2 regions of the Paenibacillus sp. WLX1005 genome follow, and region 2 is predicted to be linked to the other one. Evidence: a T-box and tRNA genes for the amino acid it is inferred to sense, from the RefSeq annotation. Region 2 holds a T-box; the other holds one or more tRNA genes.
The links. The T-box of region 2 lies ahead of metG (methionine--tRNA ligase). A T-box ahead of a tRNA ligase gene usually reads a tRNA of that ligase, here a tRNA-Met.
Positions count from the first base shown of each region.

Region 1: it has a tRNA-Met gene. The T-box ahead of metG (methionine--tRNA ligase) is inferred to sense a tRNA for this amino acid. The anticodon was not compared.

Region 1 covers NZ_CP176756.1:964,940-974,829, reverse strand. The annotation lists gene ACE3MZ_RS04315 (sensor histidine kinase) at 1-139, opposite strand, end outside; gene liaF (cell wall-active antibiotics response protein LiaF) at 624-1,292, opposite strand; gene ACE3MZ_RS04305 (PspA/IM30 family protein) at 1,585-2,319, opposite strand; gene ACE3MZ_RS04300 (PspC domain-containing protein) at 2,321-2,830, opposite strand; gene ACE3MZ_RS04295 (PspA/IM30 family protein) at 2,833-3,504, opposite strand; gene ACE3MZ_RS04290 (hypothetical protein) at 3,578-3,889, opposite strand; tRNA gene ACE3MZ_RS04285 (tRNA-Arg) at 4,138-4,211, opposite strand; tRNA gene ACE3MZ_RS04280 (tRNA-Cys) at 4,224-4,297, opposite strand; tRNA gene ACE3MZ_RS04275 (tRNA-Gly) at 4,312-4,386, opposite strand; tRNA gene ACE3MZ_RS04270 (tRNA-Gln) at 4,399-4,473, opposite strand; tRNA gene ACE3MZ_RS04265 (tRNA-His) at 4,481-4,553, opposite strand; tRNA gene ACE3MZ_RS04260 (tRNA-Trp) at 4,584-4,657, opposite strand; tRNA gene ACE3MZ_RS04255 (tRNA-Tyr) at 4,665-4,749, opposite strand; tRNA gene ACE3MZ_RS04250 (tRNA-Thr) at 4,773-4,848, opposite strand; tRNA gene ACE3MZ_RS04245 (tRNA-Phe) at 4,864-4,939, opposite strand; tRNA gene ACE3MZ_RS04240 (tRNA-Asp) at 5,013-5,088, opposite strand; tRNA gene ACE3MZ_RS04235 (tRNA-Met) at 5,093-5,166, opposite strand; tRNA gene ACE3MZ_RS04230 (tRNA-Val) at 5,188-5,263, opposite strand; tRNA gene ACE3MZ_RS04225 (tRNA-Glu) at 5,361-5,432, opposite strand; tRNA gene ACE3MZ_RS04220 (tRNA-Ser) at 5,456-5,547, opposite strand; tRNA gene ACE3MZ_RS04215 (tRNA-Asn) at 5,551-5,626, opposite strand; rRNA gene rrf (5S ribosomal RNA) at 5,667-5,783, opposite strand; rRNA gene ACE3MZ_RS04205 (23S ribosomal RNA) at 5,846-8,772, opposite strand; tRNA gene ACE3MZ_RS04200 (tRNA-Ala) at 8,921-8,996, opposite strand; tRNA gene ACE3MZ_RS04195 (tRNA-Ile) at 9,019-9,097, opposite strand; rRNA gene rrf (5S ribosomal RNA) at 9,123-9,239, opposite strand; rRNA gene ACE3MZ_RS04185 (16S ribosomal RNA) at 9,380-9,890, opposite strand, start outside.
Region 2 covers NZ_CP176756.1:3,603,968-3,613,857, reverse strand. The annotation lists gene pflB (formate C-acetyltransferase) at 1-1,718, shown strand, start outside; gene pflA (pyruvate formate-lyase-activating protein) at 1,752-2,489, shown strand; gene nagZ (beta-N-acetylhexosaminidase) at 2,713-4,344, shown strand; gene ACE3MZ_RS15415 (copper amine oxidase N-terminal domain-containing protein) at 4,856-7,045, shown strand; gene ACE3MZ_RS15410 (Fur family transcriptional regulator) at 7,360-7,887, shown strand; gene yidD (membrane protein insertion efficiency factor YidD) at 7,893-8,213, shown strand; T-box leader at 8,258-8,507, shown strand; gene metG (methionine--tRNA ligase) at 8,599-9,890, shown strand, end outside.

The DNA.
Region 1 (9,890 bases), 2.6 Mb from region 2:
ACGCTTCCCAAGAATCCTCCAGATCGAGATGCCCGGACGTATATAGCACATACATCACTACAATCAACAAAAGGACTGCCAACAGCACCCCTTCACTCATACTGCGAACAATCATGTCAGCAGATTTCCGTTTCGTCATCTATGTATCCCTCCGTCCCGACATCGGCTTAACTGCATCTCGTCATAGCCTTCCCATTAACCGTATACCCACATAAAACATACAGTAACAATCCAACATGAATATGAAATGTACATTATGCACATTAACTATACACCGTTACAAATAAGCCTTCTCTGACAATCCACACTTCATTCGTTCCTACTCAAAAGACAGATGCAATCGAGAAATCCTAACATCTCCTCCCAATATCCACCCGTCCCACCTGTTCCATACTCTACAAAATCCAATCACAACCAACTCATTCATCTCACTCAAACAGCCCTATACATTTCCACCTATTATTATAGAAAACAAATCCGCTCTCATTACTCTCTATCCCAACGAGTTATAGCAAAACACAACTACAACTACAACTACAACTACAACTACAACTACAACTACAACTACAACTACAACTACAACTACAACTACAACTACAACTACAACTACAACTACAGACTAATTATGCCGACAACCGAATATTCAAGTCACCTGCCACATAAAATACAACCAACTTCACCCGCTGCACACTGCTGCCATAATTCGCTGATGTCCACTGCACCCGGTTCAATACTCCCTGTCTGCGCTCTACGCCAGACCGACGATCCGGATCAAACCCAATCTGCCCAAACAGCACATGTGCTTCAATCTCCACACCATACTCCTCTGGAATCGTAAAATCAAGATCACCAATAATCCCCTGAAAATACAACACCGTCTCCGCATCTTCAGCCATTGCCAGCGACAAATCATAATCAATATCGCCAATGGCATGCCACGAACTACTGCTTTGCATCAACCATGGATCACGATTATGCTGCGACGTATTGATAAAATTCTGCTTCGCATGATGCTTCTGCCCACGGTGCGCCTTGTTCGCTCGGAAATAAAACCATCCCAGCGAGATCAACACAATACCTAGAACTAATGCCAAATGATCCAACAGCAACAGCCCTGTGCCAATCGACAAACAAATATACCCCTGCTTCATTTTACCTTTGCGTAATCCAAGTACGCCGATCAGCAGCAAAAGAAGAGCGACAATCGTAAAAAAGCCAAAAAACGGTCCTAGCAAAATCAGCATTCCCAGCCCGATTAACACTACCGCAGCTGCATCTCTTTTTCTGTTCATGTCACCCCTCCTTTACCGCCCATCCCAGGCATGTAGTGGAAAAGCCATACTGCATGCATCAGACACACGCTGTATGGCTTAACCTATCTAACTATATCATATTACGAACGTATCTTGAACTCATATCAACATTCCAATTATCTACGTGTATTACGAAATATTTCTTTGTAATCACTTGGTACGTATACACTTATTGGAATCAATATTGCTGACTAGAATATATCTTCAATTTACGCATATCAATCATTGTCTTCATCAATACTTTTTATTAGATTCGATGTTATGAGACTAATCAATGCGTAGATTCGTCAGCAGGTCGTGCGCTAGATTCGATTGTTTTAGGTGTGGATGGACCTGCCAGTTTGCTTTTCAGCAGATTCAGCTGCTCATCTACTTTGAGTTGCTTTTCAGCCTGCTCAGCATTGATATATGGAGTGTTATAGCCGGAGCTGTTGTAAGGAACACGCAGTACATCAGCTTCCGCTTCCATTTGCATAATTTTTTCTTCCATACGGCTAAATCCAAGCGATGCGCTACCACGGTTCAAAGAGTCACCGGAGCTAACTTTCGCCATTTGTTTTTTCGCTTTCGCCATTTGAGCACGGGATACCAGCTCATTGCGTTTATTACGCATTTTGTAGAATTCGTCTTTCATTTCATGCAATTGAGTCATCAGACCAGCTACTTGCTCTTTCGCCTGTGCATGCATATCGCCATATTCTACATACTTCTGATCAAAGTACAATTTTTCTTCCAGCAGACGACGTGCCACTTCTTCCTGCCCACTTTTCAGTGCTGCGGTTGCTTGGCTTTCACGTTGTGCTGCCATGCGACCTGCTTCTTCCAAACGCTGCTTCATACGGCGCTCGTTCGCCATTTGTTTTGCTACCGTCACCTCGGATTGATGAATCTCAGCTTCCATATCGCGCAGATACTGGTTCAGCATCACAATCGGATCTTCCACCTTATCCAGCATTTCATTTACCGATGCCTTTGTCATATCTTTCAATCTTTTAAATACTCCCATGTTATTGTTCTCCCTTCTCGTATTGAGCAATTTTTTTGCGAAGCTCTTCAACTTCCTTGCGCAGTGCTTTTGTTTCGATATTTTTCATCATAGAGTCCAAGTCAGCGGTTGCTTTATTGACTGGCTCCGGCTGTTCGTAAGGTGGGCGATTTTGGCCAAAATAACGCGTATTGCTTTTATGCGGCTCAGCATACTTATCTGGCTCATAGGCATTCTGGGAAGTTCCCCAATACCCGCCATACGTATGACGTTCACCACCATAACGATCCTGTTCAAAACGAGGATCATGTGCATCCGGACCAAAATCGAACGGACGATACATAGGCGGTTCTTTTGGTACGATGAAGATCGCAATCAGATAGATCAAGATCGTAGTTCCACCCGTGAATGGGATACTCAGAATAAGCAGTATCCGCAGTAGCGTCGGGTTGATCTGAAAATAATGCCCCAATCCGCCCGTCAATCCGGATAACATCCGGTCATTGCTCGACCGGTACAACTTCGGTCGCATATTCAGCCCTCCTTCCGCTGCTGATCAAGCTTGCGTCTCAGACGCTCAAGCTCGGCATCAAGTGCAATCGCACTGGCGGGATCAGAACCACCGGATGGATAACTGTCCATCTGACGTACATCACGTACCGCTTTGGCTTCAAGCTCCCAATCAGAGATGCGATCTTCCAGTCGATTAAAGGAAGGCATGTTGCCGCCTCCATTGCCAAAACGTCGATTCATCTGCTGCTGTAAACGAAGTGTTTCCATGCGAGCATGATAATATTCACGTTTGCTATACACAATCTGATATTCCGATTTCAGCGTATTCAACTGATACTCGATCTCGTTGAGCGCTTCTTTATTTTTATCCAGCAAATCATGATACTGGTTTTCCTTTTCTTCATACATAACCTTTTCCTGCAAAGCCATACGTGCCAATTCTTCCTCTTCCGCTTTCAGAGCCAACATCGCTTGTTCTTCACGTTTCTGGCGCATTGCAGATGCTTTTTCCACATGATGATTCAGTTGACGTGTGTGATGCGAAATGCTGTTATGCAGCTGCTCTGCCTCCGCAATCTCCTGACGAGTATCCAGCAAAAACTGATCAATCAATCGAACCGGATCCTGACTTTGTTCCAGCTTTTCATTTAAAGTCGCTACGGTGATATCCCGTATACGTTTGAACATGTTCATGGGTAAATGCTCCCTCCCTTACTGTAGTGCACGGGTTAGTAATTCCACTTCATCATTCAACGTTCGAACGCAATTAGTACGTTTGATGACGATTCTTGAGCATATAGACACCACCGACAACAAGAGCAATACCAATAATTGGTCCGATTAAGAAAGAAAGTTTGGAGAAAAGAATACATGCTCCGATGATTGCTAGTACGAAGCCAAGAACTTTACGTCCACTTTGAAGCGCATAATAACCAAGTGCAATCAATGCAACTGGGAAGAGCAGTCCGATCAAATGCCCCATCAGACTATGTAAAACAGGAACGAATTTTCCGAATACAATCAATGCCCCAATGACAATCAGTCCGACAGCTGCAACACTTTTCCGATTAATATTCACTGTACTCACCTCCCTTAATACTCAATTGCCTTATAACTACATTCTAAAGAAAATGATAGCATTGCAAAATGGACCGGGGATGGTATTTTGACCTAGACCTTAGACGGGGAGTATATAGGAAAATGAACGTTAATAAAGCAATTCTGCTTCAATGCAATATAAAATAAAAAATAATACAATACAACAAAAAAAGCTCATTAGCACATGAACTTCTTCATGAACTAATGAGCTTATAATTTAAAAAGATACGCGCCCTAAGAGATTCGAACTCCTGGCCTTTTGATTCGTAGTCAAACGCTCTATCCAGCTGAGCTAAGGGCGCTTAATAAAATACTGGAGGCGCCACCCAGATTCGAACTGGGGATAAAGCTTTTGCAGAGCTGTGCCTTACCACTTGGCTATGGCGCCATATAAAATTGAAATGGAGCGGACGACGGGAATCGAACCCGCGACCCTCGCCTTGGCAAGGCGATGCTCTACCGCTGAGCCACGTCCGCTCAATGAAGTAATGGCAGGGGATACAGGATTCGAACCTGTGCGTGACGGAGTCAAAGTCCGTTGCCTTACCGCTTGGCTAATCCCCTATAAAAGGGCGATCGACGGGAATTGAACCCGCGAATGTCGGAGTCACAGTCCGATGCGTTAACCCCTTCGCCACGACCGCCAAAGTATGAAAAGTGAATAAAATATAATATGGCAGGGGCAGCAGGAATTGAACCCACACTAACGGTTTTGGAGACCGCTGTTCTACCTTTAAACTATGCCCCTATAAAACTGGTGGAGGCTGATGGATTCGAACCACCGAACTCAGAGAGAACAGATTTACAGTCTGCTGCGTTTGGCCACTTCGCTAAGCCTCCATAGTAAGAAAAGAAAGAAAAAATGGTGCCGGCGAGAGGATTTGAACCCCCGACCTACTGATTACAAGTCAGTTGCTCTACCAACTGAGCTACACCGGCAAGTGTAAATAAAAATGGTGGCTCGGGACGGAATCGAACCGCCGACACGAGGATTTTCAGTCCTCTGCTCTACCGACTGAGCTACCGAGCCTTAATGATGCATGGTACAGTGTCGACTCTCTACTTACATTCAATCCAGTAGCCGAGAAGATACAAGATAAAAATGGCGGAACCGACGGGATTTGAACCCGCGATCTCCTGCGTGACAGGCAGGCATGTTAACCCCTACACCACGGTTCCATCATTGCGGGGACAGGATTTGAACCTGTGACCTTCGGGTTATGAGCCCGACGAGCTACCGGACTGCTCCACCCCGCGTCGTTGATAAGAAATTCTAGATGGTGGAGACTGAGGGGATCGAACCCCCGACCCTCTGCTTGTAAGGCAGATGCTCTCCCAGCTGAGCTAAGTCTCCATAGGACACAAGATTGATTGTATCATCATTTTCAAGTTAATGTCAAACCTATCAACTTCTATGTACAATCAATACTATGAGTATTGAAGTAAAGATATGACCCGTAGGGGATTCGAACCCCTGTTACCTCCGTGAAAGGGAGGTGTCTTAACCCCTTGACCAACGGGCCTTATAATTAATAGAGAAAACATATGGCGGAGAGAGAGGGATTCGAACCCTCGAGACGCTTGTGACGCCTACACGATTTCCAATCGTGCTCCTTCGGCCAACTCGGACACCTCTCCATATGGCTCCCCGAACAGGACTCGAACCTGTGACAACTCGATTAACAGTCGAGTGCTCTACCAACTGAGCTATCAGGGAATAGTCGCCACTCCCTAGAAGTGGCTAGTCTTGCTATTTCGCTTGGCAACGTCCTACTCTCCCAGGACCCTGCGGTCCAAGTACCATCGGCGCTGGAGGGCTTAACGGTCGTGTTCGGGATGGGTACGTGTGGAACCCCTCCGCCATCATCACCAAACGTGCAGATGTGTTGATCACCTGAAAACTGAATCCGAAACGATCCATCGCGTGTTTAGAATCTTGGATAAGCCCTCGACCGATTAGTATTGGTCAGCTCCATGCATTGCTGCACTTCCACCCCCAACCTATCAACCTCGTCGTCTTCAAGGGGTCTTACTACTTGGGAAATCTCATCTTGAGGGGGGCTTCACGCTTAGATGCTTTCAGCGCTTATCCCGTCCGCACGTAGCTACCCAGCGATGCTCCTGGCGGAACAACTGGTACACCAGCGGTGCGTCCATCCCGGTCCTCTCGTACTAAGGACAGCTCCTCTCAAATTTCCTACGCCCACGACAGATAGGGACCGAACTGTCTCACGACGTTCTGAACCCAGCTCGCGTACCGCTTTAATGGGCGAACAGCCCAACCCTTGGGACCTACTTCAGCCCCAGGATGCGATGAGCCGACATCGAGGTGCCAAACCTCCCCGTCGATGTGGACTCTTGGGGGAGATAAGCCTGTTATCCCCAGGGTAGCTTTTATCCGTTGAGCGATGGCCCTTCCATGCGGTACCACCGGATCACTAAGCCCGACTTTCGTCCCTGCTCGACTTGTAGGTCTCGCAGTCAAGCTCCCTTTTGCCTTTGCACTCTTCGAATGATTTCCAACCATTCTGAGGGAACCTTAGGGCGCCTCCGTTACATTTTAGGAGGCGACCGCCCCAGTCAAACTGCCCACCTGACACGGTCCCCGTACCGGATCACGGTACTAGGTTAGAACTCAGATGCGATCAGGGTGGTATCCCAACGGCGCCTCCAAGGAAGCTTGCGCTCCCTCTTCCAAGGCTCCCACCTATCCTGTACAAATCGCACCCCAGTTCAATATCAAGCTGCAGTAAAGCTCCATGGGGTCTTTCCGTCTTGTCGCGGGTAACCTGCATCTTCACAGGTATTAAAATTTCACCGGATCTCTCGTTGAGACAGCGCCCAAATCGTTACGCCATTCGTGCGGGTCAGAATTTACCTGACAAGGAATTTCGCTACCTTAGGACCGTTATAGTTACGGCCGCCGTTTACTGGGGCTTCGGTTCATAGCTTCGCCCGAAGACTAACCACTCCCCTTAACCTTCCAGCACCGGGCAGGCGTCAGCCCGTATACTTCGCCTTGCGGCTTCGCACAGACCTGTGTTTTTGCTAAACAGTCGCTTGGGCCTTTTCACTGCGGCCCCCTCGTGCTATTCACACTACCGGGGCACCCCTTCTCCCGAAGTTACGGGGTCATTTTGCCGAGTTCCTTAACGAGAGTTCTTCCGCGCGCCTTAGAATTCTCTTCTCACCTACCTGTGTCGGTTTGCGGTACGGGCACCTGCTTCCTGGCTAGAGGCTTTTCTTGGCAGTGTGAGATCATGACCTTCGCTACTGTAAGTTTCGCTCCCCATCACAGCTTGACCTTAGAGTGTGCGGATTTACCTACACACCAGTCTCACTGCTTAGACAGGCATCCATCAGCCTGCGTCACTACCCTCCTGCGTCACCCCGTTGCTCATAGCGGCTTTCGGTGGTACAGGAATTTCAACCTGTTGTCCGTCGACTACGCCTTTCGGCCTCGCCTTAGGTCCCGACTTACCCTGAGAGGACGAGCCTTCCTCAGGAACCCTTAGGTTTTCGGCGGATCAGATTCTCACTGATCTTTTCGTTACTCATACCGGCATTCTCACTTGAATGATGTCCAGCGCTCCTTGCGGTACACCTTCAATCCTCATTCAACGCTCCCCTACCCCTGATACAGATGTATCAAGCCATAGCTTCGGTGGTGTGTTTAGCCCCGTTACATTTTCGGCGCAGAGTCACTCGACCAGTGAGCTATTACGCACTCTTTCAATGGTGGCTGCTTCTAAGCCAACATCCTGGTTGTCTGGGCAACTCCACATCCTTTCCCACTTAACACACACTTCGGGACCTTAGCTGATGGTCTGGGCTGTTTCCCTTTCGACAATGGACCTTAGCACCCACTGTCTGACTCCCGGAATAAAGTCTGCGGCATTCGGAGTTTGACTGAACTTGGTAACCCTTGCGGGCCCCGCATCCAATCAGTGCTCTACCTCCGCGACTCACCTTCCGAGGCTAGCCCTAAAGCTATTTCGGGGAGAACCAGCTATCTCCGGGTTCGATTGGAATTTCTCCGCTACCCCCACCTCATCCCCGCACTTTTCAACGTGCGTGGGTTCGGACCTCCAGTACGTGTTACCGTACCTTCATCCTGGACAGGGGTAGATCACCCGGTTTCGGGTCTACGTCCACGTACTACAGTCGCCCTATTCAGACTCGCTTTCGCTGCGGCTCCGGCTTCTCACCTTAACCTTGCACGGGAACGTAACTCGCCGGTTCATTCTACAAAAGGCACGCCATCACCCATAGATCGGGCTCTGACTTCTTGTAAGCACACGGTTTCAGGTTCTATTTCACTCCCCTTCCGGGGTCCTTTTCACCTTTCCCTCACGGTACTGCTTCACTATCGGTCGCTAGGGAGTATTTAGCCTTACCAGATGGTCCTGGCAGATTCATACGGGGTTTCACGTGCCCCGCACTACTCGGGATCCGTCTCGGAGGGAATATACTTTCAACTACAGGGCTTTCACCTTCTACGGCGGGCCGTTCCAGACCTCTTCATCTACCATATTCCTTTGTCACTCCAAAGAGACGTCCCACAACCCCAAGAAGCAAGCTTCTTGGTTTAGGCTGTTCCGCGTTCGCTCGCCGCTACTGACGGAATCACTCTTGTTTTCTCTTCCTGAGGGTACTTAGATGTTTCAGTTCCCCTCGTCTGCCTCTACACATCCTATGTATTCAGATGTGAGTCACTGGAGATGAATCCAGTGAGGTTTCCCCATTCGGACATCCCCGGATCAAAGCTTGCTTACAGCTCCCCGAGGCCTTATCGTTGTTCGCCACGTCCTTCGTCGGCTCCTAGCGCCTAGGCATCCACCGTGTGCTCTTACTAGCTTAACCTAGTTGGTGGTCTTCTTATCAAAAGAAGAACCTATCTTACTCTTCGTTACCGATCCTGTTTACACAGTGTTCAGTAAGAACAGTCTTCTAAAACGCGATGTTTCGTTTCGGTATCCAGTTTTCAAGGATCAACTTGTCAAAATAATATTGGTGGAGCCAAGCGGGATCGAACCGCTGACCTCCTGCTTGCAAGGCAGGCGCTCTCCCAGCTGAGCTATGGCCCCATATACAGTATGAAATAAAAAATGGTGGGCCCTGGTGGACTCGAACCACCGACCCCACACCCTTATCAGAGGTGCGCTCTAACCAACTGAGCTAAGGGCCCACAATAGAAATGATGAAGATGCATCGCTTGGCAGCGTCCTACTCTCCCAGGACCCTGCGGTCCAAGTACCATCGGCGCTGGAGGGCTTAACGGTCGTGTTCGGGATGGGTACGTGTGGAACCCCTCCGCCATCACCACCAAACGATGACGCAATCTACATCGAGAGATTAACCTCTCAAAACTGAACAACGAAGTGAATGTCGGTCAACGTAGTGACCCGCGTCTGGTTTCCCAAACGACTTAGAGTTGAATGTCTTCGTTGCAGAAGACGATTCTCCATAGAAAGGAGGTGATCCAGCCGCACCTTCCGATACGGCTACCTTGTTACGACTTCACCCCAATCATCTACCCCACCTTCGGCGGCTGGCTCCTTGCGGTTACCCCACCGACTTCGGGTGTTGCAAACTCTCGTGGTGTGACGGGCGGTGTGTACAAGACCCGGGAACGTATTCACCGCGCGGCATGCTGATCCGCGATTACTAGCAATTCCGACTTCATGCAGGCGAGTTGCAGCCTGCAATCCGAACTGAGACCGGCTTTTTAGGATTCGCTCCACCTCGCGGCTTCGCCTCCCGTTGTACCGGCCATTGTAGTACGTGTGTAGCCCAGGTCATAAGGGGCATGATGATTTGACGTCATCCCCACCTTCCTCCGGTTTGTCACCGGCAGTCTGCTTAGAGTGCCCATCATTACATGCTGGCAACTAAGCATAAGGGTTGCGCTCGTTGCGGGACTTAACCCAACATCTCACGACACGAGCTGACGACAACCATGCACCACCTGTCTGGAATGT
Region 2 (9,890 bases):
TCGGTGACTATCGCCGGGTTGCACTGTACGGTGTAAACTTCCTGATGCAGCAAAAACAACGTGAGCATGATGAAACACTGGGCGAATACATGGATGAAACAACCATTCGCCAACGTGAAGAAATCAGCGAACAGTACAGAGCATTGAACGAACTGAAACAAATGGCAGCTGAACACGGTTTCGATATTTCCAAACCAGCACAAAATGCCAAAGAAGCATTCCAATGGTTGTACTTCGGTTACCTTGCAGCTGTCAAAGAACAAAACGGTGCGGCAATGTCGCTTGGACGTGTATCTTCCTTCCTGGATATTTACATCGAACGCGATGTAAAAGAAGGCACACTGACGGAAGAACAAGCACAGGAACTGGTTGACCATTTCGTTATGAAACTGCGGATCGTCAAATTCCTGCGTACACCAGATTACAATGAATTGTTCAGTGGTGACCCTACTTGGGTAACGGAATCCATCGGCGGTATGGCAATGGACGGCAAAACACGCGTTACCAAAAACAGCTTCCGCTTCCTGCACACCCTCTACAATCTGGGGCCTGCACCGGAACCGAACCTGACCGTACTGTGGTCCGATCAACTGCCAGAAGGCTTCAAAAAATACTGTGCTAAAGTTTCTATCGAAACAAGCTCCATCCAGTATGAAAATGATGATCTGATGCGTCCAATCTACGGCGATGACTACGGTATCGCTTGCTGCGTATCTGCAATGCGCATCGGTAAACAAATGCAATTCTTCGGCGCACGTGCCAACCTTGCCAAAACATTGCTGTATGCTATCAACGGTGGTAAAGACGAGAAATCGGGCGCACAAGTTGGTCCTGAATTCCCGGCAATCACTTCCGAGTATCTTGACTACGATGAAGTGCTGAATCGTTACAAACCAATGATGCAATGGCTGTCCAAAGTGTACATGGATGCACTGAACATCATCCACTACATGCACGACAAATACAGCTACGAACGTATCGAAATGGCATTGCACGACCGTGACATTCTGCGTACGATGGCTTGCGGTATCGCTGGTCTGTCGGTTGCAGCTGACTCCCTGAGCGCTATCAAATATGCCAAAGTAAAACCGATTCGCAACGAACAAGGCATCGCCGTTGATTTTGAAATTGAAGGCGACTACCCTTGCTATGGTAACAACGATGATCGTGTCGATCAGATCGCTGTTGAACTCGTTGAAACGTTCATGAGCATGATTCGTCAGCACAAAACGTACCGTAACGCAATGCCAACACAATCCGTACTGACAATCACATCGAACGTCGTATACGGTAAGAAAACAGGTACTACCCCTGATGGACGTAAAGCAGGCGAACCGTTCGCACCAGGTGCTAACCCAATGCACGGACGCGACAAAAAAGGTGCACTGGCATCTCTGAGTTCCGTTGCCAAACTGCCATACGAAGATAGCCTGGATGGTATCTCCAACACCTTCTCCATCGTGCCAAAAGCACTGGGTAAAGAAGAAGAAACACGCAAAGCCAATTTGGTAGCGATGCTGGACGGTTACTTCGGTAGCGACGCTCACCATCTGAATGTCAACGTATTTGACCGCGAACAACTGATGGATGCAATGGATCATCCAGAGAACTATCCACAGCTGACGATCCGTGTCTCCGGTTATGCCGTCAACTTTATCAAACTGAGCAGAGAACAACAGCTTGATGTAATCAACCGTACGTTCCACAACGCAATGTAATATTGCAATACTAATGAAAGGGGCTGAATGATCATGGTAACAGGCCGTGTTCACTCGCTGGAGACCTTCGGTACTGTCGATGGTCCAGGTATTCGATTCGTACTATTTATGCAGGGGTGCCTGATGAAATGCCAGTATTGTCACAATCCCGATACCTGGAATCTGGACGGAGGCAAGGTGATGGAATTGGAGGAGGTTCTCGCCGAAATCCAACCTTATCTAAGCTACTATCGCAGTTCTGGCGGTGGACTCACCGTCTCGGGCGGCGAACCGACATTGCAAGCCCCTTTCGTAAAAGCTTTGTTTAAAGAGGTCAAAGAACGCTGGAATCTGCATACAACCCTTGATAGTAACGGCTACAACGATGGGGAGAAGATCCACGATCTATTGGATGTGACCGATCTGGTCATGCTCGACCTCAAGCATATTAATAATGAAAAGCACAAAAAACTGACCGGCGTATCCAATGAGCGCACACTGAAACTGGCTCGGTGGTTATCGGATCATGGACGCAAAATGTGGATACGGCATGTCTTTGTACCAGGTATTCACGATGCGGAAGAAGACCTGATCGCACTCGGCGAATTTATCGCTACATTGCATGGTGTGGAGAAATTCGAGATTCTGCCATACCACCAGATGGGCATCTATAAATGGGAGTCGCTGGGCCGCCTCTATCCGCTGGATGGCGTGCCATCACCGACCGATGCTGAAGTGGAACGGGCGTATCGCTTGATCGAACAGGGACGTCGTCAAGGAGCCTGCGTATAAAGAATTTGCCTCAGGTATACAGACTTCTCTTATCATTATCCTCACTTATGAATGTGTGTTTACACACAGGTTTATCGTTTCATCTTCTATGCACCCTGTCTTCGGACAGGGTGTTTTTTTGTACAATTTGTCCAATTGTTGCATAGGGAATGGCACTTTATACTGAATAACAATACATACCATACCGGATCGAGTGTACAACAGATCCGCAGGAGGGATACAAATGTCATTTATGAATACAGATCAGTGGACGCTGGAACAGAAAATTGGACAGTTATTCGTATGCGGATTTCATGATATTGTACCGGATGCACAGATGGAGACGTTGATTGCGGATTATCAGATTGGTGGGGTGATTTATTTTCGCCGCAACATTGGTACACCGCAGCAGATTTATCAGTTATCGATAGAGCTACAGCAACAGGCTTATAATCAGGGCTTGCCACCGTTACTGATTGCGATTGATCAGGAAGGTGGAATGGTCAGTCGGATTGATCAGGAAGAACTCAGTCTGATTCCGGGCAATATGTCGCTTGGTGCAACCGGTGATCCGGCATGGACTGCGGCGGCATCATCGATTAGTGCGCGTGAGCTGCGAGCGCTGGGGATCAATGTGAATTTTGCGCCGTGTGTAGATGTGAACAACAATCCGCGTAATCCGGTGATTGGCGTGCGTTCCTATTCGGAAAAGCCAGACATTGTTGCTGCTCATGGTGCGGCGGCGATTACTGCTATGCAGGAGCAGGGAGTAGCTGCGACCGCCAAGCATTTTCCGGGACATGGCGATACCGAGGTCGATTCGCATTACGGGCTGGCTTCGGTTCTTCATGATGTGCAGCGTCTGGAGCAGATCGAATTATTGCCGTTTCGAGAAGCGATTACTGCCGGTACCGATCTGATCATGTCGGCGCACGTGATATTCCCGGCGTTTGAACCTGATCCCATCCCAGCGACGTTGTCACATCGTGTGCTAACCGGGTTGTTGCGTCAGCAGTTGGGATTCGATGGTGTTATCGTAACGGATTGTTTGGAGATGCACGCGATTGCGAAGCATTTTCCGATTCCTGAAGCGACCGTTATGGCATTGGAGGCAGGAGCGGATCTGTTACTCGTTAGCCATACGTTGCAGGAACAGATTGCTGCGATCGAAGCCGTGCGGCACGCGGTAGAGCAAGGCAGAATATCAGAGCAGCGGATTGATGAATCCGTTACACGTATATTGCAGTTAAAAGCAAGACGGCAGATGGATCGTCAACCGATGAGTGAACAGGAATGGTTGTCATTGCTCGGTAATGAACAAAGTGCAGATGTACTGCGAGCCATCGCTGCACGAAGTATCACCGTAGTTAAGGATGATCACCAGCTACCACTGCAACCCGCTGCTGATGGCAAGCAAGGACTGGTCATCTGGCCACAGCTATCGCGGCGTACTGAAGTAGCAGAAGCGGTTGGACATGATCGTAATCTGGCGGAAGTGCTAACCTCGCTCGGCTTACCGGCAGAGCGACTGATCATCGGTACAGAGCCGGATGCAGAGGAGCGCCTAGTAACGCTACAGAAGGCGCAGCAGTCAGGATTTGTCGTACAGGTTACATATACGTCTACCGGACAATTGCCAGCAGAACAGGCGCAACTAACTCAGTGTCTGCATGAACAATTGCGCGTACCGCTAATCGTTGTATCGATGCGCAATCCATATGATCTGAACGAACTGCCAGAGCTGCGTACTTATATTTGTACTTATGAGAATCGCAAGTATGCGGTGGAAGCATTGGCAGCGGTGCTAGCGGGTACGGAGACAGCGACTGGCAAGCTGCCTGTCAGTCTGAATGCAGACTATACAGTGCAAATTTGACTTTGCCTGTGAGGAGCGCATATCATTTGAAGCATAACCTTTTACGGGATGTTCAAAGAAGCTATATCGTTACATCGGGCAATGCTTTTCTATTCCGGTCATGTGATGAATAACATACAAGCGCCAGTGCGTGCAATGAAGCCTGTCGATCTGCGGATGGACAGGCTTTTTCTGTATGGAGCAAGGAATGACGCACTGCTGCAACAGCATATGGTAATGTACATATCCCAGAACAATAAGCATACCCCCCTCTGTATACAAATGTGAACGAATTGTGAATAGATCACTTTTAATGAGTGTTTGCGATATTCAGGAGAAACTTTTCAAAAAAAGTCGCGTCTTATTAATGTGTCATGTAAGCGTCGAGTAAGTGGACGCGGGGGAACAATGGAATTTTGCCTTTGCAGCAACCGACTTTCGACCTGCGATGGTGAAGGGAATTGTGCCTTTCAGGGGGAGTTTTTCTTTGACATCTCGGTTATAGAAAACAGATAAAAGAAGGAGTCGAACGATGAAATTCAAGAAAAGCATACTAGTAGCTGTACTTGCCTTCACACAGGTTGTGGCAGCGTTCCCAGCAGCGCAGGCTTTCGCAGCAGAAGGCGATACGGCAAATGGAGTTGTTCAGCAGGATGTATATAGCGACAATTCTGCTACGACTACTGTACCTCAGACTGATCCGACAACAACGGGTGACGGAACAGGCGTAGACGGTACGACAGGAACAGATGGAACAACGACGCCTACCACACCGGTGACGCCGACAACTCCAACGACTACACCGGTAAAGACTACACCGACTGTAATCACAGACGTGTATTCGGGTGGTCCCAACAAATTGATCTTCCTCATGAACTCCAATCAGATTTACCGTGATGGCAAGCTGTATTTCTCCAATCAGCCGATGACTGTCAAAAACGGTGTATCCTATGTATCTGTACGCGCACTGGTGGAACGTGTTGGCCTTACGCTTACATACGATTCCGTAACCAAAGAAACCGTCATGACCAAAGACGGCAAAGAACTGCGTTTCAAAACAGACAGCAAGTACTACACAGTAAACGGCGTTCAATCGCTGATGAAAGGTGCATCGTTCCAGCAAAAAGGAACCTTTATGGTGCCGCTCACTTCCATCACTGCCGCACTGGGTATTCCGTATACAGTACAAGGTAAAATGGTCATCATGGACCTTCAGGTGAAACCAACCGCATCCTTTACGGTATCGCCAAAAGACATCTATGCTACACAAACAACCGTACAATACAAAACGCAATCCAGTTCATCCAACGGAGCTACCATTGTTGATGAGCGTTGGACCGGACGTGAGGACATCTTCACGACTGCTGGTGCTCACGTTGTAACTTACCAAGTATTGGACTCCAATGGACAATGGAGCGATCCGTACAGCGTAACGATTAATGTACTGCCTCCAAACCAACCGCCGGTAGCGATGTTCAGCACGAACAGCGACTCCTATCGCATGGGTGAACTGATCACCTACACCGATATGAGTACAGATGATGAGAATGCGATTACCAAAACCGAATGGGGCAACAAGCAACTTGCCTTCTTCACCGCTGGTCCACAAACGGTCACATTGACTGTAACGGACAAGCACGGCGAAACCAACACGTATAGCAAAACGATCAACATTACAGACAGCAGTCTGTATACAGCTGACGAATTCTATCCGCTGTTCACGCCAATTGGCGATTCGTTCGACTTTAACGGTGCGGAAGTACCAGGACGCGCGATCACACCATTCGAATCCAGCTCCGAGCCTGTACGCTTGATCCGCAGCAATAGCCCGGAACGCGTATTGTCGGAAGGTATCGTTTATCAAGAAACAGCCAACGGTGCAACTCGCTTTATGGTTCACCATCTGAATGAAACAGGCAAAAATGTGAAAATGTACATCGTGGCTACGAATACCAATGCAACACCAGCTAACTTGAACATTCTGGATGTCGGCTTCGGCGGACCGAACCCTTATGCAACAGCAGCAGGGAAAGTATCGATTGACCGTTACTACAAATCGATCCAATCCGGCGCAGATGCACAAACGTTGACTCTGCAACCAGGACAAAGTCAAGTGATCTTTAATCAGCTCAGCGCATCGACAATGAAGAACGATACAGTTATTTCTTTGTTCGGTGATCTGGTCAGCGACGCGAATGTGCAGTACACTGTACTGATGGTGGATGAAAATGCTGATCCGCTGCAAGCGATGAATACTTTGCCAAAATTGGATCGTGACGGTATCCACAACCGTGGTACGTACGACAATGCGACTCGCATTATCCACGTTGGCGATCTGATCGGTAATACGAGTGTACGTCTGCCAATCGGCGACAACAACAGTGATCCGAACTTGACAGGTACAGACCCGCTGGCTCAAACGGAAGCATCCAACGCCGGTAACTTTGGCGTACTGTACAAAATCAAACTGGATATGGTAGCACCAAACACGCTTATTTCCTTTAATGCGCGTGGCGGACGTTACTCCGGTTATATTTATGTCAATGGCGTAAGTACTCCGATCAAAAATAACGGAGGTACAACTAGCGCCAACGATAACGTCGTTATTTACCGTACCGGTACATTGGATACAGAATCGGTCGAAATCTGGTTTACAGCTGCACCAGGCAGTAACTTGCCAGTCAACCTGCTGTTCAACCAGATGCCAAGCAAAAAACAATAATTAAGATCTGATACAAAGGATGTCTGCTCACAAACTTTGCCAGATCTGAACAACTGGAACCTACACCTGTTATCGATATGGGAATCCCTAACTATCGTGTACAGGTTATCCAGTTACAGATAGCCGGAGCCGCCATTGCGGTTCCGGTTTTTTCTATGTATTGCATGATCTACCGTTTGGGACGGATATAATAATTCTGGTATTTTATGAAGAAATATTCGGCAGCGCGTTCGTTTTCGTGTATAATAGTTATGATTACGAATAGTGTTGATTGTGTACGTAATTGGTTCAGAACGATGACAGGAGGAAGATTCATGCTGTCCACAGAGCAAATTATTGATATTATGTCCAAGCAGGGTCTGCGTATTACCGATCAGCGCCGAACGCTGGCAAAGCTGTTCGCCGAAGCACCGGGCTATCTAACTGCCAAGGATGTATACGAATATATGGAACGTAAATATAGTGGTCTTAGCTTTGATACGGTGTATCGCAATCTTCGTGTTATGCAGGAGCTGGGCGTGTTGGAGCAGATCGTGTTTGAAGATGGAGTGAAATTCAAAAGTCATTGCAGTCAGGATCATCATCACCATCATATGATCTGTTTGCAATGCGAGAAAACGTACCCGATTGCTTTTTGCCCAATGGATATGACGGATATGCCGGATGAGTTTCAGGTTATTCGTCATAAGTTTGAAGTGTTCGGCTACTGCAAGGAATGTCTGGCACAACAGGCTGGATATAATAGTGAAGAGGGTGTACCCGTCGGTGGTGATGGCAAGGAAGGGCCTGCGCTTCATTTGAAAAAGAAAGCCGTATCCACAGCGGTAGGGAAACATCAGTGAATACATTGCAAAAGTTGAGCCGTCGCGCTGTGCAGGTGCCGATTCACTTTTACCGTAAATGTATTTCTCCCTTGAAGCCGCCCAGTTGTCGCTTCTATCCAACCTGCTCACAATATGCACTGGAAGCGATTGAAGTGCATGGTGTGCTCAAGGGGAGCTGGATGGCAGCGCGCCGGATTAGCAAATGTCATCCCTTTCATCCCGGCGGCATCGATCTCGTTCCGCCACCGCGCCGTTCCCACATCAACCCTGTCCATACAGACAGCGGCGATGAACAGGAGCAGCGCGGCAACCATGAATACAAACAGGACCCGCGGAACGCTTGACAGCTTCGGCGGGTATTCGGTATATTGAGAAACATAGTCATATATGCAATCCAGTGAACGGATAAGTATACGGAATAGGCACAGCACAGAGAGCCGGAATAGCTGCGAACCGGTCTGGAAGCCACTGTAGAACATGGTCCGGGAGGAACTGAAGTCGAGCTACCGCATAACGGTACGTAAGGCTCCAGCGTAAGCCCGCGTTAAGGGTCAGCCTGCATAGGCTGCTGAGCCTACTTTTGCAAAAAAGTGGGGAAGTTGGGTGGTAACGCGTGAGTACAAGCTCTCGTCCCATTAGGGATGGGGGCTTTTTTGTGTCCATATGCTGCGCGGTACGGTATATATGCTGATCAGAATGCGGATGTATTTTACACAAGGAGGAACAATCATGCCAGAAGAGAAAAACACATTTTATATTACGACCCCGATTTATTATCCAAGTGACAAGCTGCATATCGGTCACGCCTACACAACGGTGGCAGGCGATGCGATGGCGCGCTACAAGCGTCTGCGCGGATATGAGGTGCGTTATCTGACCGGTACGGACGAGCATGGTCAGAAGATTGAGCGCAAAGCCGCTGAGAAAGGGCAAACGCCGCAGCAATTCGTCGATGGAATCGTTGAGGGTATTAAGAGCCTGTGGGACAAGCTGGATATTTCTTATGATGACTTTATCCGTACAACCGAAGAACGCCACAAAAAGGTCGTACAGGACATCTTTGATCGTCTGCTGGAGCAGGGCGACATTTACAAAGGCGAATACGAAGGCTGGTACAGTATTCCAGATGAAACGTTCTACACCGAGACTCAGCTGGTTGATGTAGAGCGCAACGATAAAGGCGAAGTGATCGGTGGGAAAAGCCCAGATAGCGGTCACCCGGTCGAACTGGTCAAAGAAGCATCGTACTTTTTCCGCATGAGCAAATATGCCGATCGTTTGCTGAAATATTATCAGGATCACCCGGACTTTATTCAACCGGAATCGCGTAAAAATGAAATGATCAATAACTTTATTAAACCGGGTCTGGAAGATCTGGCTGTATCGCGGACGACATTTGATTGGGGCGTTAAAGTCAAAAACGATCCGAAGCACGTCGTATACGTCTGGATCGATGCACTGTCTAACTATATTACAGCGCTCGGTTATGGCAGCGACAATGAGGAGCTGTTCAACAAGTTCTGGCCGGCAGACATCCATCTGGTTGGGAAAGAAATTGTGCGTTTCCATACGATCTATTGGCCAATTATGCTGATGGCACTGGATATCCCACTGCCGAAAAAAGTATTCGGTCACGGCTGGCTGCTGATGAAAGACGGCAAAATGTCCAAGTCCAAAGGGAATGTCGTTGACCCGGTTACGCTGATCGATCGTTATGGTCTGGATGCACTGCGTTACTATCTGCTGCGTGAAGTGCCATTTGGCTCTGACGGTACATTTACACCGGAAAGCTTTGTAGATCGTGTAAACTCCGATCTGGCGAATGATCTCGGTAATCTGCTCAACCGTTCTGTGGCGATGATCGACAAATATTGTAGTGGCTCCGTGCCTGCCTACAATGGTGTTGTCAACGAAGTGGATGGTAAATTGCAAGAATTCATCGGCGATACAATCGGCAAGATTGAAACGGCGATGGAAAAACTGGAGTTCTCGGTTGCACTGACTGCGATCAGCCAGCTAAT